DNA from 2 places in the Streptomyces sp. NBC_01257 genome. Region 2 is predicted to be linked to the other one. Evidence: predicted binding sites of a transcription regulator. Region 2 holds the regulator's gene; the other holds the start of a gene.
What was found. The regulator HspR, encoded in region 2, represses chaperone genes until heat shock. The targets are predictions, from matches to a motif close to TTGAGNNNNNNNNNCTCAA.
Positions count from the first base shown of each region.

Region 1: lon (endopeptidase La) is a predicted target of HspR. The motif match lies at 9,311-9,329, and genes of this name have one in related genera.

Region 1 covers NZ_CP108472.1:6,163,524-6,178,980, reverse strand. The annotation lists gene OG408_RS27045 (roadblock/LC7 domain-containing protein) at 1-60, opposite strand, end outside; gene OG408_RS27040 (sensor histidine kinase) at 57-3,032, opposite strand; gene OG408_RS27035 (hypothetical protein) at 3,397-4,182, shown strand; gene OG408_RS27030 (MarR family winged helix-turn-helix transcriptional regulator) at 4,245-4,742, opposite strand; gene OG408_RS27025 (lysozyme) at 4,967-5,806, shown strand; gene OG408_RS27020 (polysaccharide deacetylase family protein) at 6,083-6,763, shown strand; gene lon (endopeptidase La) at 6,862-9,288, opposite strand; gene OG408_RS27010 (cysteine hydrolase family protein) at 9,490-10,074, shown strand; gene OG408_RS27005 (GNAT family N-acetyltransferase) at 10,232-10,981, shown strand; gene OG408_RS27000 (RNA polymerase sigma factor) at 11,059-11,661, shown strand; gene OG408_RS26995 (hypothetical protein) at 11,658-12,575, shown strand; gene OG408_RS26990 (ATP-binding cassette domain-containing protein) at 12,586-13,362, shown strand; gene OG408_RS26985 (hypothetical protein) at 13,359-14,693, shown strand; gene OG408_RS26980 (hypothetical protein) at 14,690-15,322, shown strand; gene OG408_RS26975 (spermidine synthase) at 15,425-15,457, shown strand, end outside.
Region 2 covers NZ_CP108472.1:4,333,525-4,348,981, reverse strand. The annotation lists gene dcd (dCTP deaminase) at 1-80, shown strand, start outside; gene OG408_RS18630 (phosphoribosyltransferase) at 87-587, shown strand; gene OG408_RS18625 (Yip1 family protein) at 723-1,646, opposite strand; gene OG408_RS18620 (FG-GAP repeat domain-containing protein) at 1,756-2,931, opposite strand; gene OG408_RS18615 ((Fe-S)-binding protein) at 3,132-5,399, opposite strand; gene OG408_RS18610 (sugar transferase) at 5,504-6,220, opposite strand; gene dnaK (molecular chaperone DnaK) at 6,534-8,393, shown strand; gene grpE (nucleotide exchange factor GrpE) at 8,390-9,040, shown strand; gene dnaJ (molecular chaperone DnaJ) at 9,164-10,354, shown strand; gene OG408_RS18590 (heat shock protein transcriptional repressor HspR) at 10,356-10,802, shown strand; gene OG408_RS18585 (helix-turn-helix transcriptional regulator) at 10,833-11,843, opposite strand; gene OG408_RS18580 (helix-turn-helix transcriptional regulator) at 11,840-12,820, opposite strand; gene OG408_RS18575 (helix-turn-helix transcriptional regulator) at 13,002-13,850, opposite strand; gene OG408_RS18570 ((2Fe-2S)-binding protein) at 14,336-14,656, shown strand; gene OG408_RS18565 (hypothetical protein) at 14,853-15,457, shown strand, end outside.

The sequences.
Region 1 (15,457 bases), 1.8 Mb from region 2:
CAGCAACCAGTGAAGGTTCCGGGCCTCGGTACTCAGCCCGAATGTGCTGGGCGCAGTCAACTGCGTGCCTCCTCGACTGTGTCCCCCGTCTCCCCGGTACGGCCATCGGTACGGCCGGCCGGCTCAGTGTGCTCGGTACGTGTGGTGCCGGTGGCCGGGGCGGTGGCCTCGGCGATCTCCGCCTCGACGTCCCTGCGGCCGTTCTTCGCGCCCTGGTGGAAGCCGCCGAGCCGGCGGCGCAGGGCCTCCTTGTCCACGCTGCCCTTGCGTTCGGCCGTGGGGACGGCCGCGGGCTTGACGACCCGGGGGGTGCGCTTGGGCAGTCCCTTGTCGGTGGTCCGCTCGGGCTCGGCGTGGCGCGGCCCGGGCAGGGCGTCGGCCACGGGGCTCGCGGGGGCGGCCGGCTCCGGGGCGGGCACGGGGGCCGGGGCGGCGGGCCGGCCGGTGCCCTCGTCCGCGGTGCGCTCGTGGCGGTCGGGACCGATGGCGTACGGCCCGTCGGCGGTGGCGGGCTCCGGGCCGTCCCCGAAGGCGGGGGCGTGCGTGAACTCGGGTACGTCGTCGAACTCGGGCACACGCGGGAGCCGGACCTGCATCGTGGTCTCGGCCTCGCTCTCGGCGGGCACGAAGGACGCGGGGTCCGGCGCGGACGCCTGCGCGGACCGTGTCTCCGGCTCCGGCTCCGGCGCGACCGGGGGCGCGTGGTCGGGCACCGGGACGGCCGGGGTGCGGACCTCGGCAGCGGCCGCGGGGACGGTTGCCGGGCCGGCCTCGGCGATGGTCTGCTCGGCCGCCGCGATCAGCGGGTCGCCGGGCAGCGCGAGGGTGCGGCGCGGCAGGGCGTTGGAGTTGGCCTCGGCGACCGAACCGGGGAGGTTCAGCGTCGGGGCGTCGCCGGGGGCCGTGACCGGCGGCGGGGTGGCGGCCGGGGGCGCCTTCGGCAGCAGGGCCTGCGGCAGAACGACGACGGCGGTCACGCCGCTGCCCTTCTGCTCGCGCAGCTGGACCCGGACGCCGTGGCGCGCGGCCAGCAGCGAGGTCACCTGGAGGCCGAGACCGGCGCCGTCCGCGCTCTGCTCGCCCGCCTCGAAGAGCGACGGGTCACCGAGCCGGGTGTTGAGCTCGCCCATCCGCACGGACGACATGCCGATGCCCTCGTCCTGCACGGAGAGCATCACCTCACCGGTCTCCAGCAGCCAGCCGGAGAGCTGGACATGGGAGTCCGGCGGGGAGAACGAGGTGGCGTTCTCCAGGAGTTCGGCGACGAGGTGGCTGAGGTCGTCGGCGGCGAACCCGGCGACCTGGGCGTGCGGCGGCAGGGACTGGATGGTGACCCGCTCGTACCGCTCGATCTCGCTGACCGCGGCGCGCAGGACGTCGACCAGCGGGATCGGTCCGGGGTGCCCGTGGCCGTGCTCGGCGCCCGCGAGGACCAGCATGTTCTCGCTGTGGCGGCGCATGACGGTGGCCATGTGGTCGAGCTTGAACAGCGTGCCGAGCCGCTCCGGGTCCTGCTCGCGCTCCTCCAGCGACTCGATGACGCCGAGCTGGCGCTCGACGAGACCGAGGGTGCGCAGCGAGAGGTTGACGAAGGTGTGGTGGACGGTGTTCTTCAGCTTCTCCAGCTGGGCCGCGAGATCGGCGGTGTGGACCTGGAGTTCCGCACGCTGGAGGGTGAGGGCCTCGCGGCCGGCGATCAGTTCGCCGCGCTCGCTCTCCAGCTTCTCGAACCGTCCGCCGAACTCGTGGAGCAGTCCGTGGAGCCGGCCGTGCAGGGCGTTGATGGAGCGGACGACCTGGGCGAACTCGTCGTTGCGGCCGGTGTAGCGGACCGGTTCGGCCGACTCGGGTTCCGCGGCGAGGCGGCCGGCGCCGATGCGCAGGACGGCGAGCGGCTGGGTGAGGGTGCGGGCCACGGCGGTGGAGACGCCGACGGCGATGAGCAGGCAGCCGCCGAGGAGGGCGATCCGCAGTTCGAGCGCCGTGACGTCGTCGTCGCGCAGCTGGCCGAGGCGCTGCACCTGGGCGGTGCCGAGGGCGGACTCGACGCCGCGCATCCGGTCGATCCGGGCGGAGAGCGCCGCCTGGAGCTTCTTGCTGCTGGTCTTCTGGTCGGACTCGGAGAGCTCGGGGCGGTCGGTGAGCCCGGCGAGGTACTTCTCGGCGCTGTTGACCTCGGGTCCGGTGACGGTGGTGGCCAGCTTGTCGCGGGCGGTGGCGCCGGCGGACTGGTCGAAGGAGGCCAGTGCGGAGAGTTCGCCGACCCGGGCCTGCTGGGCGGCGCCGCTCAGCGCGTCACGGGTGCGGTCCTCCTTGGTCTCGCCCTCGTCCTGGGGCTGGACGGGCAGGCCGGTGAACGGGTCGGTCTGCGGGGCGGCCGGCTCCTTGCGGGGGACGGCGAGGGCGGCGAGCAGCAGCCCGCGGGTGGCGGAGGCCTGTTCGGTGGCCCGGCCGAGCGCGAGCGGGGTGCGGGCCGCCTCGGCGGCGCGCGGCGGGGTCTTGTCCGCGAGTTCGTTGGCGAGGTCGTGGAGCTTGGAGATGACCTCGGTGTACGCCTGGTGGGCCTCCAGCGCCGTGCCCTTGCCGCCCACGGCGTCCCGCCGCAGCGAGGGGATGGTGGAGAGGTCGCGGCGCAGGTCGGCGGGGGCCGTGTCCCGGATCTCGTCCACCTGCTGGTCGACACGGGCGCTGCGGCTCCCCGCGGCGGAGCTCGTCCCGCCGGGCTTGCCCTCCCGGCCGGCGGCGATGAACGCGGTGACCTCGTCGCGCTCGTCGGCGAGGGAGTGCGCGAGCGCGATGGCCTGCTGGTTCAGCTCCGCGAGGGTGACCAGCCGCTGCGACTCGGTCAGGTCGGACGAGGCGCTCAGAGCCGCGGGCGCCCCCGCGGCTATGACGGTGATCCCGACGACCGCGACGCCCGCGACGAGCCGGCTGCGGACGCGCACGGTGCGCCCGCTCTCAGCCGGCGCCGAAGGCGCCACCCCGGAACCGTTCTGCTTGCTGCCCTTGCTCCGAGGCCGCTTCTTCTGCACCGGTGCTCGCAATCTTGACTCGTCCGCCCTTGAAGCAGAGGTGACGCACGGTCACGTGAACGAGCGCCCCGACCCCTGGTACGGCTTCTGACCATTCCAGTGCTTTTGAGAGGGGGGCGCGCATCAACCGCTCCGCCACTCGAACGAGTGAACATCACTCCGGAGTTGGCGAACAAGTCTCCCCCCGGGCCCCGGACGGCACACGCGGGCGCCCGGCTGGAACTTCGGGGCAGGCTTTGGCAGGATGCCCGCCCGCACACTCTCCGGAGTGATTCCTTCCGCTCCAGCCGCCCGCCTGACCTGCTGGTACGGGCCAATCCCCGGTCCGTGCAGGCTCCGTGAAGGCGTCGTGCAGACTGACCGCATGCGCATCGAACTCGCCACCGCCCCCGGCACTCCCGGGCGACCGAACGAGGACTGGGCCGCCACCGTCCTGCCCGCCTCCGGCCAGGGTGGGGGGGTCGTACTGCTCGACGGCGTGACCCCGCCACAGGGGGACGACGGTTGTGTGCACTCGGTCCCGTGGTTCACCGCCCGGCTGGGCGGCGCCCTGGTCGAACTGTCGGGTTCGCGGCGGGATCTGACCCTGCGGGAGGTCCTCGCGGAGTCCATCCGGCGCACCGCCGACACGCATCGTTCCCTGTGTGACCTTTCTCACGTGCGTACGCCACAGGCAACTGCCGTCGTGGTGCGTTGGGACGAGGAGGAGATCGAGTACCTGGTGCTGTCCGACTCGGTCCTGCTGTTCGAGTCGCCCGTCGGCACGGTCGGCGCCCTGCTGGACGACCGGCTCGACCGGCTGCCGCCGGGCTCCCTGGCCTCCGAGGCGATCGCCGACGCGCGGGTGCGGAACAAGGAGGGCGGCTTCTTCACCGCCGCCGCCGACCCGGCCGTGGCGGACCGCGCGGTCACGGGGCGGACGCCGCGCGCCGAGGTGCGTGCGGTGGCCGCGCTGACGGACGGGGCGAGCCGCTGGACGGAGATGTTCGGCGAGGGCGACTGGACGGCCTGCTTCCGGGTGCTCCACAAGGAGGGGCCGCAGGGGCTGATCGACCGGGTCCGGGCCCTGGAGGACGCGGACACGGAGCGTAGGCACCTGCGGCGGAGCAAGACCCATGACGACGCGACGGCGGTCTTCGCCCAGCTGTGAGCCGCCGGGCGGGCGCCCTGCCGCCCCCGCGGGCCGGCCGCCCCCGCCTCCCCCGCCCGTGATCAGTCCTCGGCGCGGGCGTTCAGCTGGTGCAGCAGCCGGGCCAGATCCGCCACTTCGGCGCGGTCCCAGTCGGCGAGCTTGCGCACGTAGCGGTCGCGGCGGGCGTCGCGGACGCTGCGGAAGCGGGCGAGGCCCTCGTCGGTGAGGTGGACGAGGAAGGCCCGGCCGTCGGCCGGGTCGGGCTCGCGCGCCACCAGTCCGAGCGTTTCCAGAGCACGCAGTTGACGGCTCATGGTGGCCTTGCCGACACCGAAGTAGGAGGCGAGGTCGGTGGCCCGCTGCCGGCCGGCCGATTCGAGCCGCACGAACAGCCCGTAGGCCGCGGCCTCCAGTTCGGGGTGGACCTCGCGCGCCATCTCGCCGGAGTTCGCCCGGGCACGGCGCAGGAAAACCGCCAACTCCAGCTCCAGGGCCAGAAATTCGTGGTCCACACCACTTCCTCCGCTTGCGCCGGGTTCACTCCCGCTTTCGCTCCCGTGCACGTCAACACCCCTCATGAGCTTTCCCGCCGCTGAAAGTTTCTTTCACCGCTGGTCATCGCCGCAGCTCCGCCAGTATTTCGCAGGAGTAGACCAACGGCACCGTCCTGGCCCTCTTCCGCGACCCGGGTCTACGTGCGTAGCGTCATGCATGGCATGTTCACACCATGGCATGCCGCCAGGGGTGCGCCCGGCGCCCCCTGGGTCAGCAGGTCCCCCCACCGAGGCCTCGGAGGCACGCAATGCCCGTGCACAGATCCGGCTCCAAGACAGCTCGCCGCTCGCGCTTCGCCGCAGCGGGAACTCTGCTCGCAGCTCTCTCCCTCCTCGTCGCCCTGCCCGGCGCCGCGGGCGCGGCCACCGGAGACCCCACGCACCCCGCCCGGGGCACGGCCACGATGGGCATGGGCGTCATCGCCCACGACGGCCAGGGCGGACTGCCCACCAGCCGTGCGGTCCAGACCGAGGGTGTGGACGTCAGCGGTCACCAGAACGCCGTGAACTGGTCGGCGCTCTGGAGCAGCGGCGTCAAGTGGGCCTACGTCAAGGCCTCGGAGGGCACGTACTACACGAACGAGGACTTCACCCAGCAGTACAACGGCTCGTACAACGTCGGGATGATCCGCGGCTCGTACCACTTCGCCACCCCGGACACCACGAGCGGCGCCGTCCAGGCCAACTACTTCGTGGACCACGGCGGCGGCTGGTCCAAGGACGGCAGGACGCTGCCGGGCGTCCTCGACATCGAGTGGAATCCGTACGGGGCGCAGTGCTACGGCAAGACCGCGGCCGGGATGGTCTCCTGGATCCGCGACTTCGTGAACACCTACAAGGCGCGCACCGGACGCGACGCGGTCATCTACACCGCGACCAGCTGGTGGCAGTCCTGCACGGGCAACAGCGCGAGCTTCGGCACCACCAACCCGCTCTGGGTGGCCCGTTACAACACCACGGTCGGCACGCTCCCGGCCGGCTGGGGCTTCTACACGATCTGGCAGTACACCTCGACCGGCCCCACGGTCGGCGACCACAACCACTTCAACGGCGCCCTCGACCGCGTACAGGCACTGGCCAACGGCTGACCGCCCCCCGCCGGCAGCCGCCCGGCCCTTCCGTCCTTCCCCGCAGAGCCCGGTGACGCACCCAGTCGCCGGGCTCTGTCCCGTACGCCCCACCAGCACGGACACCCCCTATACATAGCGTGTATACGCACTATGTATAGTCCTTGCAGTTCGCACATAAGTGCGGTGTAAGCCATGAGGGAGTGACCTGCCGTGCCCAGTAGGACGAAGTCGATCGGTACGGGGTTGGCCGTCGCTCTTGTGACGGCGCTCACGCTGACGCTGAGCGGCTGCTCGATGGAGACCACGGCCCCCGGATCCGCCCGCGGCGACGCCGGCTCCGACGCCAAGGGCTCGTTCGGCCCGGTGGACTGCCGCGAGGCCAAGTGCATCGCCCTGACCTTCGACGCGGGCCCGGCCGAGGACACCCCCCACCTGCTGGACATCCTCAAGAAGGAGAAGGTCCACGCGACCTTCTTCCTGCTGGGCAAGAACCATGTGAAGAAGCACCCCGAGACCGTCCGCCGCATCGAGGCCGAAGGGCACGAGGTGGCCAACCACACCTGGTCGCACGAGATCCTGACGGACAAGAAGCCCGCCGAGATACGCGCCGAGCTGGAGAAGACGCAGGACGCGATCGAGGCGATCACCGGCAAGAAGCCGCGGCTGATGCGCCCGCCCCAGGGCCGGACCGACGACACCGTCTCCGGGATCAGCAAGGACCTCGGCCTGTCGCAGATCCTGTGGAGCGCCACCGCCAAGGACTACTCGACGACTGACTCCGCGCTGATCAAGAAGCGGATACTCGACCAGGCGAGCAGGGACGGCATCATCCTGCTGCACGACATCTACAAGGGCTCGGTCCCCGCCGTGCCGGGCATCATCCACGAGCTGAAGAAGCGCGGCTACACCTTCGTGACCGTGCCCCAGCTGATGGCCCCGGCCGAGCCGGTCCCCGGGACCATCTACCGCCCCTGAGCCCGCCGGACACGCGGAACGGCCCGCCTCCCCGCGAGGGGGGACGGGCCGTCCGTACCGGCCGTGTCCGCAGTGCCGCGTCCGTCACGCCGTGACAGCTACGCCGCGGCCGGGATCCTTCGCTCCGCCGGTGCCGAGGCCGGCGCCAGGGCGATCTCCAGCACCTGGCGGACGTCCGTGACCGGGTGGACCTCCAGCGTGTCCAGCACCTCGGCGGGGACGTCGTCCAGATCGGCCTCGTTGCGCTGGGGGATCACCACGGTGGTGATGCCCGCGCGGTGCGCGGCCAGCAGCTTCTGCTTCAGGCCGCCGATCGGCAGCACCCGGCCGGTCAGCGACACCTCGCCGGTCATCGCCACATCCGTGCGGACCAGCCGCCCGGAGAGCAGCGAGGCCAGCGCGGTCGTCAGGGTGATGCCCGCGCTCGGGCCGTCCTTGGGGACCGCGCCCGCCGGGAAGTGGATGTGCACGCCCCGGTCCTTGAGGTCGGCGACCGGCAGTTCGAGCTCCGCGCCGTGCGAGCGCAGGAAGCTCAGCGCGATCTGCGCGGACTCCTTCATGACGTCGCCGAGCTGACCGGTGAGGGTCAGTCCGGACGCCCCGGTCTCCGGATCGGCGAGCGACGCCTCCACGAAGAGGACGTCACCGCCCGCCCCGGTGACCGCGAGCCCGGTGGCCACGCCCGGCACCGCGGTGCGGCGCTCGGCCGGGTCCTGGGCGGACTCGGGGACGTGGTGCGGCCGGCCGATGAGCCCGCGCAGGTCCTCGTCGGTCACCGTGAACGGCAGTTCCCGGTCACCGAGCTCGTGCTGGGCCGCGACCTTGCGCAGCAGCCGGGCGACGGCCCGCTCCAGGTTCCGGACCCCGGCCTCCCTCGTGTACTCGCCGGCCAGCTTCCGCAGCGCCGACTCGTCGAGAGCGACCTCGTCCTTCTCCAGGCCGGCCCGCTCCAGCTGGCGCGGGAGCAGGTGGTCGCGGGCGATGACGACCTTCTCGTCCTCGGTGTAGCCGTCGAGCCTGACCAGTTCCATCCGGTCGAGCAGCGCCTCCGGGATGGCTTCGAGCACATTCGCGGTGGCCAGGAAGACGACGTCGCTGAGGTCGAGTTCAACCTCCAGGTAGTGGTCGCGGAAGGTGTGGTTCTGCGCCGGGTCGAGCACTTCGAGCAGCGCCGCCGCCGGGTCGCCCCGGAAGTCGGAGCCGACCTTGTCGATCTCGTCGAGGAGGACGACCGGGTTCATCGAACCGGCCTCCTTGATGGCGCGGACGATGCGTCCGGGGAGCGCGCCGACGTACGTGCGCCGGTGGCCGCGGATCTCCGCCTCGTCCCGGACACCGCCGAGCGCGACGCGGACGAACTTGCGCCCCATGGCGTGCGCCACGGATTCACCGAGCGAGGTCTTGCCGACCCCGGGCGGGCCGACGAGGGCCAGCACGGCTCCCCCGCGACGCCCGCCGACCACTCCCAGTCCGCGGTCGGCACGCCGCTTGCGCACCGCGAGGTACTCGGTGATGCGCTCCTTCACGTCCTGCAGGCCGGCGTGTTCGGCGTCGAGGATCTCCTGGGCGCCCCTGATGTCGTAGGCGTCCTCGGTCCGCTCGGTCCACGGGAGTTCGAGGACGGTGTCCAGCCAGGTCCTGATCCAGGAGCCCTCGGGGCTCTGGTCGGAGGACCGTTCCAGCTTGTCGACCTCCTTGAGCGCGGCCTCGCGGACGTGCTCGGGGAGGTCGGCGGCCTCGACGCGCGACCGGTAGTCGTCGGACTCGTCGCCGGCACCGGGTTCACCGTTGAGCTCGGAGAGCTCCTTGCGCACGGCGTCGAGCTGGCGCCGCAGCAGGAACTCGCGCTGCTGCTTGTCGACGCCCTCCTGGACGTCCTTGGCGATCGACTCGGCGACGTCCTGTTCGGCGAGGTGCTCGCCGAGCCACTGGACGGCGAGCTTCAGCCGGGCGACCGGTTCCGCGGTCTCCAGCAGCTGCACCTTCTGGGCGATGCTGAGGAAGGGGGAGTATCCGGAGTTGTCGGCGAGCGCGGAGACGTCCTCGATCTGCTGGACCCGGTCCACGACCTGCCAGGCGCCGCGCTTCTTCAGCCAGCTGGTGGCGAGCGCCTTGTACTCCTTGACCAGCTCGGCGACGGCTCCGGGGAGGGGCTCGGGGACGGAGACGTCGACCCGGGTCCCTTCCACCCAGAGCGCGGCACCGGGACCACTGGTCCCGGCCCCGATCCGCACCCGTCCGCGGCCGCGGATGAGGGCGCCGGGATCGCCGTCGGACAGCCGGCCGACCTGCTCGACCGTGCCGATGACACCGATCCCGGTGTACGAGCCGTCGACGCGCGGAACGAGCAGCACCTCGGGCTTGCCACCGCCCTCGCCCGCCGCGGCCTGGGCGGCCTCGACGGCGGCACGGACCTCGGCGTCGGACAGATCGAGCGGAACCACCATTCCGGGCAGCACGACCTCGTCATCGAGCGGCAGCACAGGCAGGGTCAGCGGTGTGACGACGTTGGACTCAGTAGCCATGATCTCCCCTTCAGCACTCAAGTTGAGCTATGAAGACTCAATGCTCGTGAGCCGCTCAATGTTCCCCGGGGTGCGTTCGCTGTGAGCGATCGCGGTACGGGCGAGGCTGTCGCCGTGTGCCCCGTGCAACGCCGGCGACGGCCGGCATAGTCCCGCCGAAATTCCGTGGAGGACGGCGGCGGGGCCGGAGAGGATGACCCCATGACCGATGCCGCGCCCCCTTCGCACGCCCTGCTCGTCGTGGACGTCCAGAAGGCCGGGGTGACCGGCGGCCGGGCGGTTCCCGGCGCGGCCGGGCTGCTCGACCGGACGGCTGACCTGATCGCGCGGGCGCGCCGGGCCGGCGCCCTGGTCGTGCACCTCCAGAACGACGGTGCGCCCGGCCCGGACGACGAGCCGCACACCCCGGGCTGGGCGCTCCACCTCCCCGTCGAGGCCGGCCCGACGGAGTTCGTGATCCGCAAGACCAGGGACGACGGCTTCGCGCAGACGTCGCTGGGCTCCCTGCTGAGCGGGGCCGGCGTCGAGGCGGTCACTGTGTGCGGCGTGATGTCGGAGATGTGCGTCCAGGCGACGGCCCGCACGGCCCTGGCCCTCGGCTACCGGGTCGTCCTGCCCCACGACGCCCATGCGACGCAGGACATCCCGGCCGCGCCGGGGATCAGTGCGGCGGTCCCGGCCGCGGTGGTGTCACGGGTCGCCGCCTGGGCCATCAGCGGGGACGCCGAGGTCACCGTCCCGGCGGCGGACGTGAGGTTCGCGGCGCCGCGGACCGGGGCGCGCTGAGACCGTCACGAGCCGCCCGGAGCCCGGAAAAGCGCTTGCGCCGCCTCGTACGCTCTCTGCTGTGACCAAAGCGACCGAAACCCCGTTGCCCGAAGCCTCGTCGACCGATGCATCCTCGTCCGGCCCCGCCGGCCTGCTCCAGGCCTACGACGAGAACATGCGCGGTGCGCCCCCGAATCCGCCCGAGGGCGTCCACTACGAGGGGGACGGCGAACTGCTGCGCGTCGTGGGCCAGTTCCGCGGCTTCGTGACCACGCCCCGGGACGTGGGGGTGCGCGGGGCCGAGCTCGACGAGCTGATCGCCCGGCAGCGCGACCACTTCGCCGCACGCGGCGAGGCCGTGGAGTGGAAGACCCGCGGCCACGACCTGCCGGCCGACCTGACCGACCGTCTGCGCGCCGCGGGCTTCGTCCCCGAGGAGCGGGAGGCGGTCCTCATCGGCCGCGCGGAGGAGATGGCCGCCGACCCGGTGCTGCCGGACGGTGTGACGATCCGGCAGGTCACCGCCGAAGCCGATCTGCGGCGCATCGCCGTCGTGGAGTCGGAGATCTGGGGCGAGGACTGGAGCTGGCTGGGCGACGACCTGATGGCCCGGGTCGCCACCGCCCCCGACGAGATCGCCGTCTTCGTCGCCGAGGCCGGCGACGAGGTCGTCTCCGCGGCCTGGCTGGTCTTCCGTACGGGTACGGAGTTCGCCGGACTGTGGGGCGGCTCGACCCTGGCCGCGTGGCGGGGCCGCGGGATCTACCGCGCCCTGGTCGCCACCCGCGCGAGGCTGGCCGTCGCCCGCGGAAGCCGCTACCTCCAGGTCGACGCCTCCGACGACAGCGCCCCGATCCTGCGCCGGCTCGGCTTCCACGCCGTGACCACGACGACGCCGTACGTCTGGACACCGCCGCAGTCCTGAACGGCCGGGGCCGCCCGGGCGGCGCCTTCTCGCGCCGTGCGTGAACCGAGTGGCGTCCGGCCTCCGATAGAGAGGGTGTGAGCCACTTGCGCCCCTCGGGGGACGACCGGAACGACGAGGCGCTGCTGCGTGCCGTCGCCCAGGGGGACACGACGGCCCTGGCCGCCCTGTACGACCGGCACGCCGGATGGCTGCTGGCCCGGCTGAACCGCCGCTGTGCGGACGCCGAGACCGTACGGGAGGTGCTCCAGGACACCTTCGTCACGGCCTGGCGCTCCGCCGGTGCGCACCGGGGTGCCGAGGCCGGCGGCTGGCTCTGGGTGATCGCCGCGCGCCGGCTGGTCGACGCGCGGCGGAGCCGGGCCAGGACGGAGCGGGTGGCGCAGGCCGAGCACGCGGGCGGGGCGGAGTGGGCGGCCGACGTGCCGTCCGCCGAGGACCGGGTGCTGGCGGGCCTGGAGTACGGCGACGTGGGTGCCGCGCTCGACCGGATCTCGCCGGAACTCCGGGAGGTCCTGCGGGCGACGGTCATCGACGGGCTGACGACCCGGGAGGCCGCCGGGCTGCTCGGCATACCGGAGGGCACGGTCAAGACCCGTGCCCTGCGGGCCCGGCGCGAACTGCGGGCCGCGCTGGACCGGCTGGTCGTGGAGAGCGGACCGCTGGGAGGCATCGCATGACGGCCTGGCACGTGGCAGACGAACTGGCCCTGCGGTACGCGGCGGGCACCGCCGCCGAGACCGAGGCCTGGTCCCTGGAGAAGCACGTCGAGTCCTGTGCACGCTGCGCGGACCGGGTGTCGGGGGCGGTGTGCGGCCGGGGGGACGCGCTGCCGCTGCTGGAGGGGGTCAGGGCGGCGGTGCTCGCCGCCGCGGCCGCGGAACCGGTGCGCTCGCGGGGGCGCGCGCCGGGGTGGGGGGCCCTGCGCACGTGGGGGCGTGCGCGGGGGCGGGGGGCCGCCACCCGGGTCGGGCGGGTGCTGTGGGCCGCCGGGCCCGCCCTGCGGGGGGCGTGGGCGGCGGCGCTGGTGCTGGTGGCACTCGGCGCCGTCGCCCTCGCGTACGGGGGCGGGCTCGGCGGCTCGGTGCGGCCGCTGCTCCTCGTCGTCGCCCCGGTGCTGCCGCTCGCCGGGGTCGGTCTCTCGTACGGCCGTTCCGCCGACCCGATGCACGAGATCACCGCGACGACTCCGGGCGGCGGGCTGCGGCTGCTGCTGATCAGGACGGCCGCGGTGCTCGCGGTGACCGTCCCGGTGCTGACGCTCGCCTGGGCCGTACTGCCCGCATCGGCCGGGGGGCCGGGGGCCGTGGCGTGGCTGCTGCCCGGGCTGGCCATGACGCTGGGCGCGCTGGCGCTCGGCTCGTACGTCGGCTGCCGCACCGGGGCCTCCTCCATCGCCGCGTGCTGGGCCGCCGCCGTCGCCGTACCGGCCTTCGGGATGTCGCCCTCGCCGGCCGCCGAGACGGCGCGGCTGGCCGCCCGGTACTTCGCGGGGCCCGCCGCACAGGGCGGCTGGGCGTTGGCGGCCGTGTGCTGCGCCGGGCTGCTGGCCCTGCGCCGCCGATCCTTCGACCACCTGGAGACGACGTCGTGAGCGTGAGCGTATGAACAGCACCGTCAGGGTCTCGGGGCTGACGGTCCGGCATCGCCGTACGACCGCCCTGGACGGGATCGATCTCGGCTTCGGCCCCGGGGTGCACGGGCTGCTCGGGCCGAACGGGGCGGGCAAGACGTCGCTGATCAGGGTGGTGTCCACGGCCACCGCTCCCACCTCCGGCCGGATCGAGCTGCTGGGCGACGAGGTGGGAGCGTCGGCGGATCACCGCCGTCGTGCGGCGGTCCGGCGCAGGCTGGGCTACCTGCCCCAGGAGTTCGGCTACTACCCGGGCTTCACCGTCCGCGAGTTCGTCGCCTATGTGGCGTGGCTGAAGGAGATGGACGGCTCCGTGATCGCGGGCGCGGTGGAGCGTGCGGTGGACCGGGTGGGTCTGACGGACCGGATCGACGTCCGGATGAAGACCCTGTCCGGCGGCATGGTGCGGCGCGTGGGCATCGCGCAGGCGATCGTCAACGAACCGGAGCTGCTGCTGCTCGACGAGCCGACCGCGGGTCTGGACCCGGAGCAGCGGGTGGAGTTCCGTGCGCTGATGCGGGAACTCGGCGAGCGCGCCACGGTCATCCTCTCCACGCACCTCGTCGAGGACGTGGTCACGGCCTGCGCGGACGTGACGCTCGTCGAGGCGGGCCGCATCGCGTACCGGGGGACGACGGCCGAGCTGGCGGCCCTCGGGGGCGAGGGGGACCGGCTCGACGGCAGCCCCGCCGAGCGGGGCTACACCGCAGCTCTGCACAGCCACCGGGCGACGGCGGCCGCCCGATGACGACGACCGGCACCCTGGCCGCCGAACAGGAGAACTCCCCCGGTCCCCGCCGCACCCGCCCGCCCGCCGCGTACCGCCCGACGCTCCTCGCGCTGCGGACCGAACTGCGCCGCGGCATCGCGCCGTGGACCGGTGGCTGCGTGGTACTCATGCTCGGCGTCACCATGGCGGCCAAGGCCGATACCTGGCAGGGCGGCTGGGGCGAGGCCCAGGGCTACCTGCACTCCGCCGCCACCCTGCTCACCGGTCCGCTGGTGGCGGCCGCCTCCTGCCGGCAGGGCGCCCGCGACCACCGGCGCTCGACCGCCGGACTCTGGAGCACCACCCCACGCGCCCGGTCGACGCGGGTCGCGGTGGCCGCGCTGCCGATCGCGCTGTGGGCGGTCGCCGGGTATCTGGTCGTGTTCGCCGGCTCGCTGGTGGCCACCTGGCCGTACGCCGGGGGCGGCAGCCCCTTTCCCTCCGTGGCCGTCGCGGACTGCGCCTTCCTGCTGGCCGTCGGGCCGGTGGGTTTCGTCGTCGGCCAGCGGTGCCGGTGGCGGCTGGCCGCGCCCGCCCTCGCCGTCGTGCTGTACCTCGTCCTCGGTGTGCCTGACTACTACGACTCCTCGGCGCAGTACCTCGATCCGGCCATGCAGTACGCGCTGGAGAGGACGCTGCCGGTGTGGTGGTTCGCCCCGGCGATGGCGGCGTGGACCTGCGGCCTCGCCCTGGCCGCGCTGATCGCCCATGCGGCCAGGCGCAGGTTCCTCGCCGTCGTGCCGCTCGCCGTGGCGGCCGCGGTCGCCCCGCTGATCACGCACGCCGGCCCCGACCTGCTGCGGGAGGACCCGGCCGCCTCCCGGCCCGTCTGCGCGGACGGCACCCCGCGGCTCTGCCTGACCGAGTACGACGAGTCGCTGCTGCCGCAGGTCTCACGGGCGCTGTCCGGACTGTTCGGGCGGCTGGACGGGGTGCCGGGCGCTCCGGCCCGCTATGTGGACCAGGAACCCCTGGACGGTTCCACCGAGGTCCGGGTGCCGACGCCGTACGTCGGCGGGTACCTCCTGCGCGGGCGGCTTCAGCACCCGGAGGACTTCGTCTGGCAGGTGACCTACGGGGTGGTGAACCGGGAGTGCCCCGACACCCTCCACACCGACCGCGTCATGGCGACCGACGAAGCCGTCAGGGGCTGGCTCGCCGGTCCCGACGCCGCCCGGTACTTCGGCACCGAGCGGACCCCTCAGCTCCGCCGGCTCGAAGCCATGCCCGCCTCCGAGCGCCGCGTCTGGCTCGGCCGCTTTCTGGCCACGCGCACGAGCTGCACCCCGTCGGAGGTGCCCGTCCTGTGAGCCCCGCCGCCACGCCGCGTTCCGCGCTCCGGCCCGGGCTGCCGGTCCTCTATGTCCGGTCCCGCGGCCTCCCCCGCACCGCCGCCGCCCTGGCCGGCGTCGTGCTCCTCGCCGCCTGGGCCGCGGCCCGGCTGGAGGACCGTTTCGGCCACACGGGACGCGTCCCGGTCCTCGTGCTGGCCCCGCTGCTGGTGTCGGCCGCGATCGGCACCAGCCTGTACGCCGCTGCCGACGAGCTCGACCGGACCGCGGTGCGCCGCTGGTGGCCGCGGCGGCTGCTGCATCTGCTCGCCCTCACCGGGCCGGCCGCGGCGGCGCTCGCCCTGGCCGTCCCCGGACATCCCGAGGCTTTCGGCGCCCCGGGCATGATCCGCAACGTGCTCGGCGCGACCGGGGTGGCGGCCGCCTCCGCCGCGCTGACCGGCGCCCGGCTGAGCTGGCTGCCGATGACGGTCTACGGCGGCGCGGTGTACCTGGCCGCGCCGCGCACCCCCGGCGGCGCGGCCTCCGTCTGGGCCTGGCCGATGCAGCCGGGGCCGCAGACCGGGGCGTGGCTGGTGGCGTCGGCGGCGTACGCGGCGGGGGCCGTGCTGTTCGCCGTACGCGGTCCGCGTCCCGAACGCGGCTGACCCCGTCCGATCAGGGGCGGATCAGCCAAACCGCTGGCCCGGCCGCCACCGGCGGGCCAGGATGACGGTGACACCGACCCACCTGCACCGGAGACCAGCGCCATGTCCCACACCTTCGGCCCCGACGCCCTCGCC
Region 2 (15,457 bases):
GGTACGGGTCGCGGTACCAGGGGCAGCGCGGGCCCACCGCGTCGCGGTCCTTCATGAACTTCCACCGGACGCAGGTGTGATGCCGGGTGAGTGATGACGTGCGGGAGAATCTGACGTACGACGGTTTCGGGCACGCCGTGCGGGAGCTGGCGCAGGCCGTCGCCGATGACGGGTACGAGCCGGACGTGGTGCTGAGCATCGCGCGCGGCGGGGTGTTCGTCGCGGGCGGGCTGGCGTACGCGCTGGACTGCAAGAACATCCACCTGGTGAATGTGGAGTTCTATACCGGGGTGGGCACCACACTCGAAATGCCCGTCATGCTGGCGCCCGTGCCCAATGCCATCGACTTCTCCGACAAGAAGGTTCTGATCGCCGACGATGTCGCCGATACCGGGAAGACGCTGAAGCTGGTCCGCGACTTCTGTATCGATCATGTCGCCGAGGTGCGCTCAGCCGTCATCTACGAGAAGTCGCATTCGCTCGTGAAGTGCGAGTACGTGTGGAAGAAGACCGATAGCTGGATCAACTTCCCGTGGAGTGTGGAGAAGCCCGTCGTGCGGCGCAGCGGACAGGTTCTCGACGCCTGAGCGGTCGGGTGGCGATCGGGTGCGTGCCGGTCGCGTGTGCGTGTGCGTGTGCGTGCAGAGAAGAACCCCCGGGCCCTGGTGAGGGCGGCCCGGGGGTTCTGTCGTTCCTGGTGCTGTGGTGCTGTGGTGCTGTGCTCAGATCGTGCCCAGTTTGAGGATCGAGACCAGGGCCAGGAGCTGGATCGCGGACGCGCCCAGGGCCTTCGGCCACGGCAGGTCGTGGGACTTGCTCACCATCGAGGTGAACAGGGCAGCCGCCGCCAGCCAGGTGATCCAGCCGAGGATCTGGACCAGGGAGTTCTCGCCGCCCAGGAAGAGCGCGAAGATCAGGCGCGGGGCGTCCGTGATCGACATGATCAGCATGGAGAGGCCCACGGTCGGCTGCCACGCCCCGTCGCCGCCGAGCTGGCGGGCGAGGGTGTGGGTGACCGCGCCGAGCACCAGGCCGCCGAGCACGAAGCACGCGCCCGTGAGGATGACGTAGGGGACGGCCGAGGAGACCGGCGCGTGGATCGCGTCGTCGCGGGCCTGGTCGAAGCCGAAGAGCGCCAGCAGGCCGTAGAGGAACGTGACGATCAGGGCCGGGCCCCAGACCGGGTAGTCGCGCATCTGCCAGAACGTCGGGCCGGGGCGCGTCACGATGCCGCTCAGCAGCTGCTTCCAGTGCAGGCGAGGGCCCGTGGGCTGGGCGGGGGCCTGGCCGGCGCGGTAGGTGTTGCCGTCTCCGTACGGGTCCTCGTTGATGCTGAAGGCCTGGGTGTGTCCGGGGCTGTTCGCGTACGGGTCGCCCTGCTGGGGGTACGGGGCGTGGCCCTGCTGCTGCGGGTACGGGTCGGCGAAGTACTCGGGCTCGTCCGGCCCGCCGCCTTGGTAGCCGCCGCCACCGTTGTAGTTGTTGTGGTGGCCGCCGTTGGGCGGGCCCGTGTTGCCTCCCGTCGGCGGCCATTGCTGCTGTCCGTACGGCGGTGGTGCCTGAGTGCCGTACGGCTGCTGCCGCGGTTGTCGCGCTTGCTGCGGGGTGCGGTTGTCCCGGCCGCGTCCGATCCTGAATCCAGCCACGTAATCGAACGTACCTGGTCCGCGCGGGTCGGGTGGGAGGGGCGGGGGAACTGGACCGCCTTTGCGGCCTAGCTGTGACATCCCCTAAGGGAACCCTGGGGGGTTGTCCTCAGCCCGCCGTGAACAGCGCGCTGGTGAAGGTGATCAGCGGGCGGTCCGGCGTGGCGGCCGGGTACAGCGCGATCAGGTCCGCCGTCTCGCCCCGGTGCGTACGGACCACCGTGTCCGGCTTCTTGTCGCCGTCGAAGTCCCCGTACCGCTGGAGGAGGGTCGTTTCCGCACCGGTCGTCGCCGCGGGCGATCCGCTGCCCTTCGCCGTGCGCAGCGGTGCTGCCGGGAGCTTTCCGGCCGGTGCGCGGAAGCGGTACGCGCCGCCCGGGCGGGCCGGTCCGTCGGGGGTGCCGAGCAGCAGCGTGCCCTTGCCCGCGGTGCCCGGCTCGTGGGGGAGGGTGGTGTACACCAGGTCGTCGTAGCCGTCCTTGTCCGTGTCCGCCCGGGGCTCGGGGGCGGACAGGGCGGGGCCCGCGCCGGGGATGGTGCCGCCGGCGGCGTGCGGGCGGCCGTCGCGGGTGAAGGGGCCCCGCAGGAAGCTGAGCCGGCCGGCGCTCGCCGTCACGGCCAGGTCCGGTTTCCGGTCGCCGTCGAAGTCGCCGCAGACGGGGTGGTCGGGCCACTCGTTGCCGAAGCGGGCCCGGTCCGGGATGCGGAGCGTGACGGCCTTGCCGGTGAGGCCCGCGGGGGAGCCGAAGAGGATCTGCAGCGGGACGGGCGGGCGGCCGATGCCGTTGTACGGGGGGTCGGTGGCCACGATCAGATCGGTGAAGCCGTCCCGGTCGAGGTCGCACGACGCCTCGGCGTCGAACGCCGACGGGAGGGTGTCACCGCTCTTGGCGGCGTTCGCCCGCGCGCTGAGGAGCTGGCGTACGGAGGGGTCGAGGCCGCGGGTGGCGGAGCCGTACACGATGCCTATGCCGGCGTCGTCGCCGTGGCTGTCGGCGGCCGGCTTCACCAGGTCGTCGAGGACCAGGTCGCGGAGGCCGTCGCCGTTGAAGTCGTCCGGGGTGTGGCTGCCGGTGCCGTGCGGGACGGCGTGGCGCTCGGCGCCCGCCAGGCCGGAGAGCGCGGTGGGCGGGGCGTCGCCGTTCTTCGGGGACGCGGGGTCCGGGGAGCCCGCGCAGGCCGTCAGCAGGAGCGCGCAGAGGCAGCCGAGCGCGGTGGCCGCCGTCGGTCCGGCCGCGCCCCGGGGGCCCGCCGCCGTTCTCGCGCGTGTCCTGGCGATGCGTATCCGCACGGGATACCTCCGATGCGTATCCCCGTGGGGACACCTCGTACGTCTCGTCGGTCTCGGCCGTCCGGCGGGGCTCACGCGCCCCACGGCCGTCCCACATGATGCGCCACCGGGGCCGTACAACAGAAGCGGCCGGTCCTGCCCCCGAGGCAGGTCCGGCCGCTTGTGCAACGCGGTGGCGCGTGACGGGTTACCCGTTACTTCACCGGTTCCGGCTCCGGCGCGTCCGCCGTATCCGGCTCGCCCGCCGGGTCAGCCGGGGTACGCACCGAGTCGAGCAGCAGCTGCGACACGTCGACCACCTGGATCGACTCCTTCGCCTTGCCGTCGTTCTTCTTGCCGTTGACCGAGTCGGTCAGCATGACGAGGCAGAACGGGCAGGCGGTGGAGACGATGTCCGGGTTGAGGGAGAGGGCTTCGTCGACGCGCTCGTTGTTGATGCGCTTGCCGATCCGCTCCTCCATCCACATCCGGGCGCCACCGGCACCGCAGCAGAAGCCGCGCTCCTTGTGGCGGTGCATCTCCTCGTTCCGCAGACCCGGCACCTTCGCGATGATCTCGCGCGGGGGCGTGTAGATCTTGTTGTGACGGCCCAGGTAGCAGGGGTCGTGGTACGTGATCAGACCCTCGACCGGCGTCACCGGGATCAGCTTGCCCTCGTCGATGAGGTGCTGGAGCAGCTGCGTGTGGTGGATGACCTCGTACTCGCCGCCGAGCTGCGGGTACTCGTTCGCGATGGTGTTGAAGCAGTGCGGGCAGGTCGCGACGATCTTCTTCGTCGCCTTCGCCTTCTTCGTCGAGTCGTCCTCGTCGTCCTCGCCGAAGGCCATGTTCAGCATCGCGACGTTCTCCTGGCCGAGCTGCTGGAACAGCGGCTCGTTGCCCAGGCGGCGGGCCGAGTCACCCGTGCACTTCTCGTCGCCGCCCATGATCGCGAACTTGACGCCCGCGATGTGGAGCAGCTCGGCGAAGGCCTTGGTGGTCTTCTTCGCGCGGTCCTCCAGGGCGCCGGCGCAGCCGACCCAGTAGAGGTAGTCGACCTCGGTGAGGTCCTCGACGTCCTTGCCGACGATCGGGACCTCGAAGTCGACCTCCTTGGTCCACTCGACGCGCTGCTTCTTGGCGAGACCCCAGGGGTTGCCCTTCTTCTCCAGGTTCTTGAGCATCGTGCCCGCCTCGGACGGGAACGCGGACTCGATCATCACCTGGTAGCGGCGCATGTCGACGATGTGGTCGATGTGCTCGATGTCGACCGGGCACTGCTCCACGCACGCACCGCAGGTGGTGCAGGACCAGAGGACGTCCGGGTCGATGACGCCGTTCTCCTCGGCCGTGCCGATCAGCGGGCGCTCGGCCTCCGCGAGGGCGGCCGCGGGGACGTCCTTGAGCTGCTCCTCCGTCGCCTTCTCGTTGCCCTCCATGTCCTTGCCGCCGCCGGCCAGCAGGTACGGGGCCTTGGCGTGCGCGTGGTCGCGCAGGGACATGATCAGGAGCTTCGGGGAGAGCGGCTTGCCCGTGTTCCAGGCGGGGCACTGCGACTGGCAGCGGCCGCACTCCGTGCACGTGGAGAAGTCGAGGATGCCCTTCCAGGAGAACTGCTCGACCTGGGAGACACCGAAGACGGCGTCCTCGGCCGGGTCCTCCCAGTCGATCTCCTGGCCGCCCGTCGTCATCGGCTGCAGCGCGCCCAGCGCGACCGCGCCGTCCGCGTTCCTCTTGAACCAGATGTTCGGGAAGCCGAGGAAGCGGTGCCAGGCGACACCCATGTTGGTGTTGAGCGAGACCGTGATCATCCAGATCAGCGAGACGCCGATCTTGATCATCGCGGTGAAGTAGATGAGGTTCTGCAGGGTGCCGAGCGCGAGTCCCTTGAAGGCGAGGACCAGCGGGTACGAGACGAAGTACGCGGCCTCGTAGCCGCCGACGTGGTGGATCGCACCCTCGAGACCGCGCAGGGTCAGGATGGCCAGGCCGATGACGAGGATGACGTACTCGACGAAGTACGCCTGCCAGGCCTTCGAGCCCGCGAACCGGGACTTGCGGCCGGCCCGGGAGGGGAGGTTCAGCAGCCGGATGGCGATCAGCACGAGGATGCCGACCGTCGTCATCAGGCCGATGAACTCGATGTACAGCTCGAACGGCAGCCATTCGCCGATGATCGGCAGCACCCAGTCGGCCTTGAAGAGCTGTCCGTACGCCTGGAGCAGCGTCGGCGGCAGCGTCAGGAAGCCGATCGCGACGAACCAGTGCGCGAAGCCCACGATGCCCCACCGGTTCATCCGGGTGTGGCCGAGGAACTCCTTGACCAGGGTGATCGTGCGCTGCTTGGGGTCGTCGGTGCGACTGCCTGCCGGTACCGGCTGTCCGAGGCGGACGAACCGGTAGATCTGCGCGACGGCTCGGGCGATGAGCGCAACGCCGACGACGGTCAGCACCAGCGACACGATGATCGCGGCGAGTTGCATTTGGGGGCTCCTCGGGCCTGCGAGGGTGGGATTCAGCGGTGGTCGCTGATTACTCAGGTGATTACTAAGCAGTAACTTAATCAGTCTGTGCTGACACTATCCACTTATTCCGCCGTCCTGTAGCCGGGCAGGCGGTGATCTGTGTCGCTCAGGTCTGCCTTGCCGTGCCGCACAAGGCCACGGGCCGCTTCGCGCAGGGGTGCGCCGACGGCTTCCGCGAGGATCGCCAGGTCCAGCGCCGGGCGGTGGTGCTCGGCGTAGTGCTGGTCGAGGAGGGCCGGTTCGTCCCACGGCATCGTCGAACGGTGGCGCACCTGGGCCAGGCCGGTCAGGCCGGGCTTCAGTTCCTGCCGCCAGTCTCGCGCACCGGTCGCCCGTTTCCGTACCTCGGCCGGCGTGAGCGGCGCCGGTCCGACCAGCGCCAGCTCTCCGCGTACGACATGGGGCAGCCGGGAGATGACGTGCAGCCGCAGCCGCCGGGTGCGCAGCGACCGCAGCACGAAGGGCCGGCCGCCCGCTCCCACCCGGGTGGATCGGGTCAGTACGCCCCCGGGGCCGCGCTGCACGGCGAGGACCAGGGCGGCCGCGGCGAGCAGGGGGGCGGCCAGGAGCAGCAGGGCCGAGCCGAGGGCCAGGTCCAGGGTTCGTCCGGCCGTGGGGCGGGGCAGGCGCGTCAGTGGGGCGAGCCGCTTGAGTGCCCTGAGTGCTTCGGAAGCCCTGGGCGTCCTGAGTGTTCCCGCGAGGTACGGGCGGCTGCCGCGCCTTGCCGGGCCTCGTCGTTGCCGCGGCCCGTGATGCCGGCCTTGCCTCTGCGTCTGCATCGTTCGCACCTGCCTGGTTCGGCGGTTCGTGTGCCGGTTTTGCGCGGCTCACGGCATTTTGTGACAGAACGATCCCATGAGGCGATGATGGGGAGGGCCGTGTGGCCCGTGGGGCGGGTCGGTGTCGCCCGGGTGCCGCCCGTAAGTGGGCCGAACGGCGTGTGTCCGCCGTCACGCATGGCGGTGTTTTCGCTGGTGGCGGCCGGTGCGTGCACAATAGTTGAGTCGACTCGACTCAGGTCTGTTGACTCTGGGGCGGGTGTCATGCATCCTTGAGTCAGATCCACTCAAGTAGTCAGTTGGAGGAATTGAAATGGCACGTGCGGTCGGCATCGACCTGGGCACGACTAACTCCGTCGTCAGCGTTCTCGAAGGCGGCGAGCCCACCGTCATCACCAACGCCGAAGGCGCCAGGACCACGCCGTCCGTCGTCGCTTTCGCGAAGAACGGCGAGGTGCTGGTCGGCGAGGTCGCCAAGCGCCAGGCAGTGACGAACGTCGACAGGACGATCCGTTCGGTCAAGCGCCACATGGGCACTGACTGGAAGATCGAGATCGACGGCAAGGGCTTCAACCCGCAGCAGATGAGCGCCTTCATCCTGCAGAAGCTCAAGCGTGACGCCGAGTCCTACCTGGGCGAGAAGGTGGCCGACGCGGTCATCACCGTCCCGGCGTACTTCAACGACTCCGAGCGTCAGGCGACGAAGGAGGCCGGCGAGATCGCGGGCCTGAACGTCCTGCGTATCGTCAACGAGCCGACGGCCGCCGCGCTGGCGTACGGGCTCGACAAGGACGACCAGACGATCCTCGTCTTCGACCTCGGTGGCGGCACCTTCGACGTGTCCCTCCTGGAGATCGGCGACGGCGTCGTCGAGGTGAAGGCCACCAACGGTGACAACCACCTCGGTGGTGACGACTGGGACCAGCGCGTCGTCGACTACCTGGTGAAGCAGTTCGCCAACGGGCACGGCGTGGACCTGTCCAAGGACAAGATGGCTCTCCAGCGTCTCCGCGAGGCCGCGGAGAAGGCGAAGATCGAGCTGTCGTCCTCGACGGAGACCTCGATCAACCTGCCGTACATCACGGCGTCGGCCGAGGGCCCGCTGCACCTGGACGAGAAGCTCACGCGCTCGCAGTTCCAGCAGCTCACCGCTGACCTCCTGGACCGCTGCAAGAACCCGTTCCACAACGTCATCAAGGACGCGGGCATCCAGCTCTCCGAGATCGACCACGTCGTTCTCGTCGGTGGCTCGACCCGTATGCCGGCCGTCGCCGAGCTCGTCAAGGAGCTCACGGGCGGCCAGGACGCCAACAAGGGTGTGAACCCGGACGAGGTCGTCGCCATCGGCGCCTCGCTCCAGGCCGGTGTCCTCAAGGGCGAGGTCAAGGACGTCCTGCTCCTCGACGTCACCCCGCTGTCCCTCGGTATCGAGACCAAGGGAGGGATCATGACCAAGCTCATCGAGCGCAACACCACGATCCCGACCAAGCGCTCCGAGATCTTCACGACGGCCGAGGACAACCAGCCGTCCGTGCAGATCCAGGTCTACCAGGGCGAGCGCGAGATCGCGGCGTACAACAAGAAGCTCGGGATGTTCGAGCTGACCGGTCTGCCGCCGGCCCCGCGCGGTGTGCCGCAGATCGAGGTCGCGTTCGACATCGACGCCAACGGCATCATGCACGTCGCTGCCAAGGACCTCGGCACCGGCAAGGAGCAGAAGATGACCGTCACCGGTGGCTCCTCGCTGCCGAAGGACGAGGTCAACCGGATGCGCGAAGAGGCCGAGCAGTACGCGGACGAGGACCACCGCCGTCGCGAGGCCGCCGAGTCCCGTAACCAGGGCGAGCAGCTCGTCTACCAGACGGAGAAGTTCCTCAAGGACAACGAGGACAAGGTCCCCGGTGACGTGAAGACGGAGGTGGAGACCGCGCTCACCGAGCTGAAGGAGAAGCTCAAGGGCGAGGACACCGCCGAGATCCGCACGGCCACCGAGAAGGTCGCGGCCGTCTCCCAGAAGCTGGGCCAGGCGATGTACGCCAACGCCCAGGCCGAGGGCGGACCGCAGGCCGAGGGCCAGCCGGGTGCCGAGCAGGCCCAGGCCGACGCCCAGGACGATGTCGTCGACGCCGAGATCGTCGACGACGAGAAGGACTCCAAGGGCGGTGCGGCGTGACCGAGGAGACTCCGGGCTTCGAGGAGAAGCCCGACGTCCCCTCCGGCGCCACCCCTGACGACGCCGAGCCGAAGGCCGCCACCCCCTCTTCGGAGGAGGAGGCGGCCCCGGCCGGGGACGCGAACCTGACAGCCGGTCTGACCGCTCAGCTGGACCAGGTCCGCACGGCGCTCTCCGAGCGCACGGGCGACCTCCAGCGGCTCCAGGCCGAGTACCAGAACTACCGCCGCCGTGTGGAGCGGGACCGGGTCACGGTCAAGGAGATCGCTGTCGCGGGTCTCCTGTCCGAGCTCCTGCCCGTGCTCGACGACGTCGGCCGGGCCCGTGAGCACGGTGAGCTCGTGGGCGGGTTCAAGTCGGTGGCCGAATCGCTGGAGACGGTCGTCGCCAAGCTCGGACTGCAGCAGTTCGGCAAGGAGGGCGAGCCCTTCGACCCGACGATCCACGAGGCCCTGATGCACTCGTATGCGCCGGACGTCACCGAGGACACCTGCGTGGCGATCCTGCAGCCTGGGTACCGGATCGGCGAGCGCACCATCCGTCCCGCGCGGGTGGCGGTGGCCGAACCCCAGCCGGGGGCGGCACCCGCGACCGCGAAGGAAGAGAAGACAGACGACGAGGAGAGCGGTGGCGGCGAGGAGGTCTGACATTCTGTCCGACCACCTGGCAGTACATCGCCCGGCCACCGGGCCTCGCGTACGGAGCACGCCGCACACCGGCCTGATCCGTACGGGAGGCCCCCGGCCGGTCGTCCGGAAGGAGGGACGTCGATGAGTACGAAGGACTTCGTCGAGAAGGACTACTACAAGGTTCTCGGCGTCCCGAAGGACGCCACCGACGCCGAGATCAAGAAGGCGTACCGGAAGCTCGCCCGCGAGTTCCACCCGGACGCCAACAAGGGCGACGACAAGGCGGAGGAGCGCTTCAAGGAGATCTCCGAGGCGAACGACGTCCTCGGTGACACCAAGAAGCGTAAGGAGTACGACGAGGCCCGCGCCCTCTTCGGCAACGGCGGGTTCCGCGCCGGACCCGGCGGGGCCCAGGGCAACTTCAACTTCGACCTCGGAGACCTCTTCGGAGGCGCCCCGGGCGGCGGCCAGGGCGGCGGTGCCGGCGGTTTCGGCGGCGGCGGTCTGGGAGACGTCTTCGGCGGCCTCTTCAACCGCGGCGGAGGCGGCGCAGGCACACGCGTGCAGCCGCGCCGCGGCCAGGACATCGAGTCCGAGGTGACGCTCAGCTTCACCGAGGCGGTCGACGGGGCCACGGTCCCGCTGCGGATGTCCAGCCAGGCGCCCTGCAAGGCGTGCTCCGGCACCGGCGACAAGAACGGCACCCCGAGGGTCTGCCCCACCTGCGTCGGCACCGGACAGGTCTCGCGCGGCAGCGGCGGCGGGTTCTCGCTCACCGATCCCTGCGTGGACTGCAAGGGCCGGGGCCTCATCGCCCAGGACCCCTGCGACGTCTGCAAGGGCAGCGGCCGGGCGAAGTCGTCCCGCACCATGCAGGTCAGGATTCCGGCGGGCGTCTCCGACGGCCAGCGGATCCGGCTGCGCGGCAAGGGCACCCAGGGCGAGCGCGGCGGACCGGCCGGCGACCTCTACGTCGTCGTCCACGTCGACGCCCACCCGGTCTTCGGCCGCAAGGGCGACAACCTCACGGTCACCGTGCCCGTCACCTTCACGGAGGCGGCGCTCGGCGGCGAGGTGAAGGTGCCCACGCTCGGCGGACCGCCGGTCACCCTGAAGCTTCCGGCCGGTACGCCCGGCGGGCGCACCATGCGGGCCCGCGGCAAGGGCGCGGTCCGCAAGGACGGCACCCGCGGCGACCTGCTCGTCACCGTCGAGGTGACGGTCCCCACGGACCTGGGCCCCGAGGCCCGGGAGGCCCTGGAGACCTACCGGAAGGCGACCGCGGACCAGGACCCGCGGGCGGAGCTGTTCCAGGCAGCGAAGGGAGCTTGAGGTGGACGGCCGGAGACGTAATCCGTACCAACTGACCGATGAATCCCCGGTGTACGTGATCTCGATCGCGGCCCAGCTCTCGGGCCTGCATCCGCAGACGCTGCGCCAGTACGACCGCCTCGGCCTGGTCTCGCCCGACCGCACGGCCGGGCGCGGCCGGCGCTACTCGGCCCGTGACATCGAACTGCTGCGCACCGTGCAGCAGTTGTCGCAGGACGAGGGCATCAACCTGGCCGGTATCAAGCGCATCATCGAGCTGGAGAACCAGGTCGCGGCCCTCCAGCAGCGGATCGCCGAGCTCTCGGCGGCCGTCGACGGGGCCGATGCGGCGCTGCAGCAGCGCGAGGCGCAGGTCCACGCCTCGTACCGGCGCGACCTGGTGCCCTACCAGGACGTGCAGCAGACCAGCGCCCTGGTGGTCTGGCGGCCGAAGAGGCCGAAGGACTGAGGGGATTCGTCCCCGCCACGGAGAAGCCCGTCATCCCGGAACGTCAGGGGCGGCGGGCTTCTCCGTCGTCGTGACCGGCGGCACGGGCTCGGCGATGCCTGAGCGGACGAGCAGGGCGCCGAGGTGGGTGCGGCTGGTGGCGCCGAGGATCTGCATGAGCTTGGCGATGTGGGCGCGGCAGGTGCGGACGCTGATGCCGAGGGTGCGGGCGACGGCCTCGTCCTGTTTTCCCTCGATCAGGAGGCGCGCGATGCTGTGCTGGACGGCGGTGACCGGGACGCCGGGCAGCGTGGTGGGGAGCTGCTGGGTGAACGGGGTGGCCCCTTCCCACAGCGTCTCGTAGATCCCGGCCAGGAAGCCGACGAGTGCGGGGTGGCGGATCTCCAGGGCGGCGCTGCGGTCGGGGCTGGCCGGGAGGTAGGCCACCTTGCGGTCGAAGATGAGGAGGCGGTCGACGACCTGCTCCATGGTGCGTACCTGGAGGAGGCTGCTTGGCAGTTGGCCCATGTACGCCTTGAGCGCGGGGCTGTAGCGCGCGGAGTGCTGGTAGATGTGGCGCAGCCGGACATCTCGCTCAACAGTGGGCAGGGTGCCGGCCAGCGCTGTCCGGAGCTCTTCGGGCGACCGCGTGCTGCCGGGCTGAATCGTCAGGATCTCGGCGTGTGTCTCACTCAGTGAACGGGCGATGCCCGCCTGGATGGCCGGTGGCCCGACGATGACGTCGATGCTGCGATGCGGGGCGTCACCGAAGGACGTCAGCGGTACCAGCGCCCTCGCCAGCAGGTCGGAGGCCCGGACCTGGTCCACCAGGCCCTGGGCCAGGGGGCCCAGCAGGCGGGCGAGGGCCACCGAATGCGGTACGGGGCGCAGGAGCCCGCTGTCGTGCGGGTCGGGCAGGAGGAGCGCCGTATCGACGAGACAGGGCGTTGCTTCGGTGGCTGACCGGGCGAGGCTGCCTTTGCCCAGTGCTTCGGCGTAGAGGCTGACAGCCGCGTCGCACAGTCCGCGGTCGCTGTGTTCGTGCACGGGCGGCGCCGTCATGCCTGGGTGCCTCCGGCGATGCCGGACTGGACGAGGAGGGCGCCGAGGTGGGTGCGGCTGGTGGCGTCGAGGGTCTGCATCAGCTTGGCGATGTGGGTGCGGCAGGTGCGGACGCTGAAGCCCAGCTTCCGTGCCACTGCCTCGTCGTGGTGTCCCTCGACGAGGAGGCGGGCGATGCTGTGCTGGACGGCGGTGACGGGAGTGCCTGGGGCGGCCGTCTGCAGGTGTTCGGCGATCGGGGTTGCCTGCGCCCACAGGACTTCGTACACCTGTACCAGGTAGCGGACCAGTGCCGGATGCCGGATCTGGAGAGCCACATCGCGGTCGGCCGTCGCGGGGATGAACGCCACCGCGTGGTCGAAGATGATGAGCCGGTCGATGGTCAGCTCCATCGTTCTGACCTGTACCTGCCCTGGCGGCATCTGCTCCAGGTAGTTCCGGACGGGGGCGCTGTAGCGGGCCGGGTGCTGGTAGATGTGGCGGAGCCTGGCACCTCTTTCCACAGCTGACAGGCCGTTGGCGAGTCCCTGCTCGATCTGCTCGGGTGATCGGTGACCGCCCGGCTGAGCGGTCAGGACCTCCGTTTCGGCGGCGGCAGCCGCCTCGTGCAGGGCGGAGTCGATCAGCCGTTTGCCTTCGAGCACGGTGATGGAGAGGTTGGGGTCCTCGCTCGCGATGGCCGCCAAGGGTGCCAGGGACTCGACCAGTGCGGCGCTGCGGCGTACCTGTTCATGGACGTTGCGCGTGATGGGCTGCAGCAGATGGGCGAGCACGGCCGAAGGTGTTGCCGGGCGCAGCATCGCCGGATCACGCGGGTCCGGGTGGAGCAGTGCCATCTCGATGAGGCAGGGGGCCGGTGCGACCTCGGCTCGTGGGAGACGCCCTCGGCGCAGGGATTCGGAGTAGAGCCGGATTGCCGGCTCGCACAGTTCGAAGTCGCTGTGCGGGTGATCTGGTATGCCCGTTTCCGTGCCCATCTGGACCCCCCCATTCTTTGCAGTGCAACAAGATGACGGTGGTGAAACCCTAGCGACCGAGGGAGTGTTGACGTGTCGGGGGAGCCGGGAACTCTCCCGGCTGATCCAGGGCACGGCCATGCTCTCCCCCTTGCGTGGCGGTGCCCCCGGCCCGGGGGTGGGGACTTTGGGTGCCGGCCGGTCAGGAGTCCTGTTCCAGGATTCCTGACCGGGCGATCAGATAGCCGAGTTGCGCCCGGCTCTTGGTGCCGAGGGCGGCGTTGAGTTTGGCGATATGAGTCCGGCAGGTGCGCACGTTCATGCCGAGGCGCCGGGCTATCGAGTCGTCGACGTGTCCCTCTACGAGGAGTTGTGCGATGGAGCGCTGGACACCGCTGATGCCTTCGGGGGTGGGGTCGTACCGCACGTCTTCGAGGAGTGGGGTGGCGCGCTGCCAGAGTTGTTCGAAGACCCTGGTCAGGTATGCGACGAGCCCCGGGTGGCGCAACTCCAGTGCCACTTCGCCATCTTCCTGTGCCGGGATGAAGGCCACCGTGTGGTCGAAGACGAGCATGCGCTCGACGAGTTCTTCGAGGGTGCGGATCTCGACCTTTCCCTCCGCCAGGCGTTCGGCGTAGGCGTACGTTCCGTGATGGTGCCGGACGGTGTGCTGATAGAGCGTGCGGATGCTGACGCCGCGGTCGATCACGGCCTGTCCGCGTTCGACGCCCTTGCTCAGAATGAGCTCGCTGCGACCACCGCCCGGCTGGATGGTGAGTACTTCGGTGGTGCACTCTGCCGTTGCGACATCGATGGCGGCATTGATTCTGGCGTTGCCTTCCAGCACGGTGATGGCGTGCGTGGTCGGCGCGTCCTGAGCGCTGATGTCCATGAACGGTTCGAAGGATTCGGCCAGTTCGAGGGAGCGTCTGCGCCGGTCCTGGATCTCCCGCTCGATGGGGTGGAGACGCTGGGCGAGCGCGGCCGACGGCGGCACGGGACGGAGCCACTCGGGGTCGTCGGGGTCCGGGTGCAGCAGGGCGAAGTCCATCAGGCAGGGTGCGGGTGCCACGTCTGAGCGAGGTATTCGTCCGGATCGCAGTGCACTGGCGTAAAGGCGCTGCCCTGCTTCGCACAGGTCGGTGATCCCATGAGGATGTCCGGTATTGGGTCTACTTGTGGCCATATCTCCACCCCCCATGTTCTTGAACCAGCAGGAACATGATGCATCGACCCAGTGGTGTTCGCGTCCTTGGGTGAGACATCGTCTTACGTGCGGGGGAGATGACCCATCAAGTGAGGACGAAGCCGAAATGTATAAGCGAATGCTTCGCTCGGTGCTTGCCACTGCGTTTGCGGGGGCCTTGGCCTACGGCGTGCTGGGTGCCACGGACATTACGTGGGGGGGCGCTCCCTCGGCATCGAGTCACGTCGCGGCAATCCCCGCCGGTGACATCACGTGGGGCGGCGTTGCGCCGAAGGATGCCAAGGGTGACATCACGTGGTCCTTCACGCCGACTTCGGCGGGCTCCTGACATGACCACCCCGCCGGACGACCGGACCTTCAGACGCGAGATGGCGACCGCTTACCGCTCAGGGTGGCATTTCATCGACCTCGTCACGGCACTCCCCCATCGTGGTGATTCGTTGATGGTCACTCTGTTCGGTGATCCCGTCGTCGTCGCCCGCGAGGACGACGGGGAACTGCGCGCCTACCGGTGCCTCCGCAAGCCGCGTGGAGCACCGCAGCCCGTCCGCTGCACCATCCGGTACGACATGATTTTCGTGAACCTCGCACAGCGTGACCACCAGTTGTTCGAACCCGAGACCATCGCCGCCACCCCCCGCAGTGCCTGAGCGATCCCCCGTCGTTCCACGTCGCTCAGACACTCCCCCACACAACGGCGCCACCGTGACCTGAACACGGTGGCGCCGTTGTGCTACTCCCGGAGACATTCCGGTCGGAGCGGCACAGAAGGTGTCGAAGTTCGCCGTCTGTGTGGGTGGGGGCACGGTCCTCCATGCTCCGCCCTGCCACCCCCAAGGGGCATTCATGAGCGGACACGAGGTCGAAGAACTGCCGGGCCGGCGCGGAGACGACGGCGAAGCCGCCCGTGCCGTCGCGTCGCTGCTCCATCGCGAGGTGGAGGTCTCCTTCGACGACGCGGTGCGGGGGAAGGTCTTTCTGTCCCTGTGGCTGAGGGCGGCCGCGGTGGCGTTCGGCGTGCTGCTCCTCTTCTGCTTCGTCGGGCTCATCACCCTGGCCGGTGATCCGCAGAGCGGTCTCGGGATCATGGGGATCGGTCTGCAGATCGCCATGATCGCCTTCGTCGCGGTGTTCCTGGCGTCGAGGACCGCCGAGCCGGTCGGGGAGTGGCGGGTGCTGCTGGACGGCGAGGCCGAGGAGGAGCAGCGCGCCGAATCGGCGTACGCCGGGATCGCGAGGGCCGTGCGGGAGCGCCGGCTGCCCGTCGAGCCGGTGTTCCGGCGCATCCGCACGGCGGGCGCGCACCCCCGGGTGACCCACCGGATGGTGCTGCGGGACGGGAGCTACGTCGCGTACCTCTCGGTGTTCGCCTACGGGTCGAGCGTCTACCTGGGCTGGGTGATGTGGCGCAGCCGGCGCGGCACCGAAGTCGTCGGGCGCGTCCTCGCCGA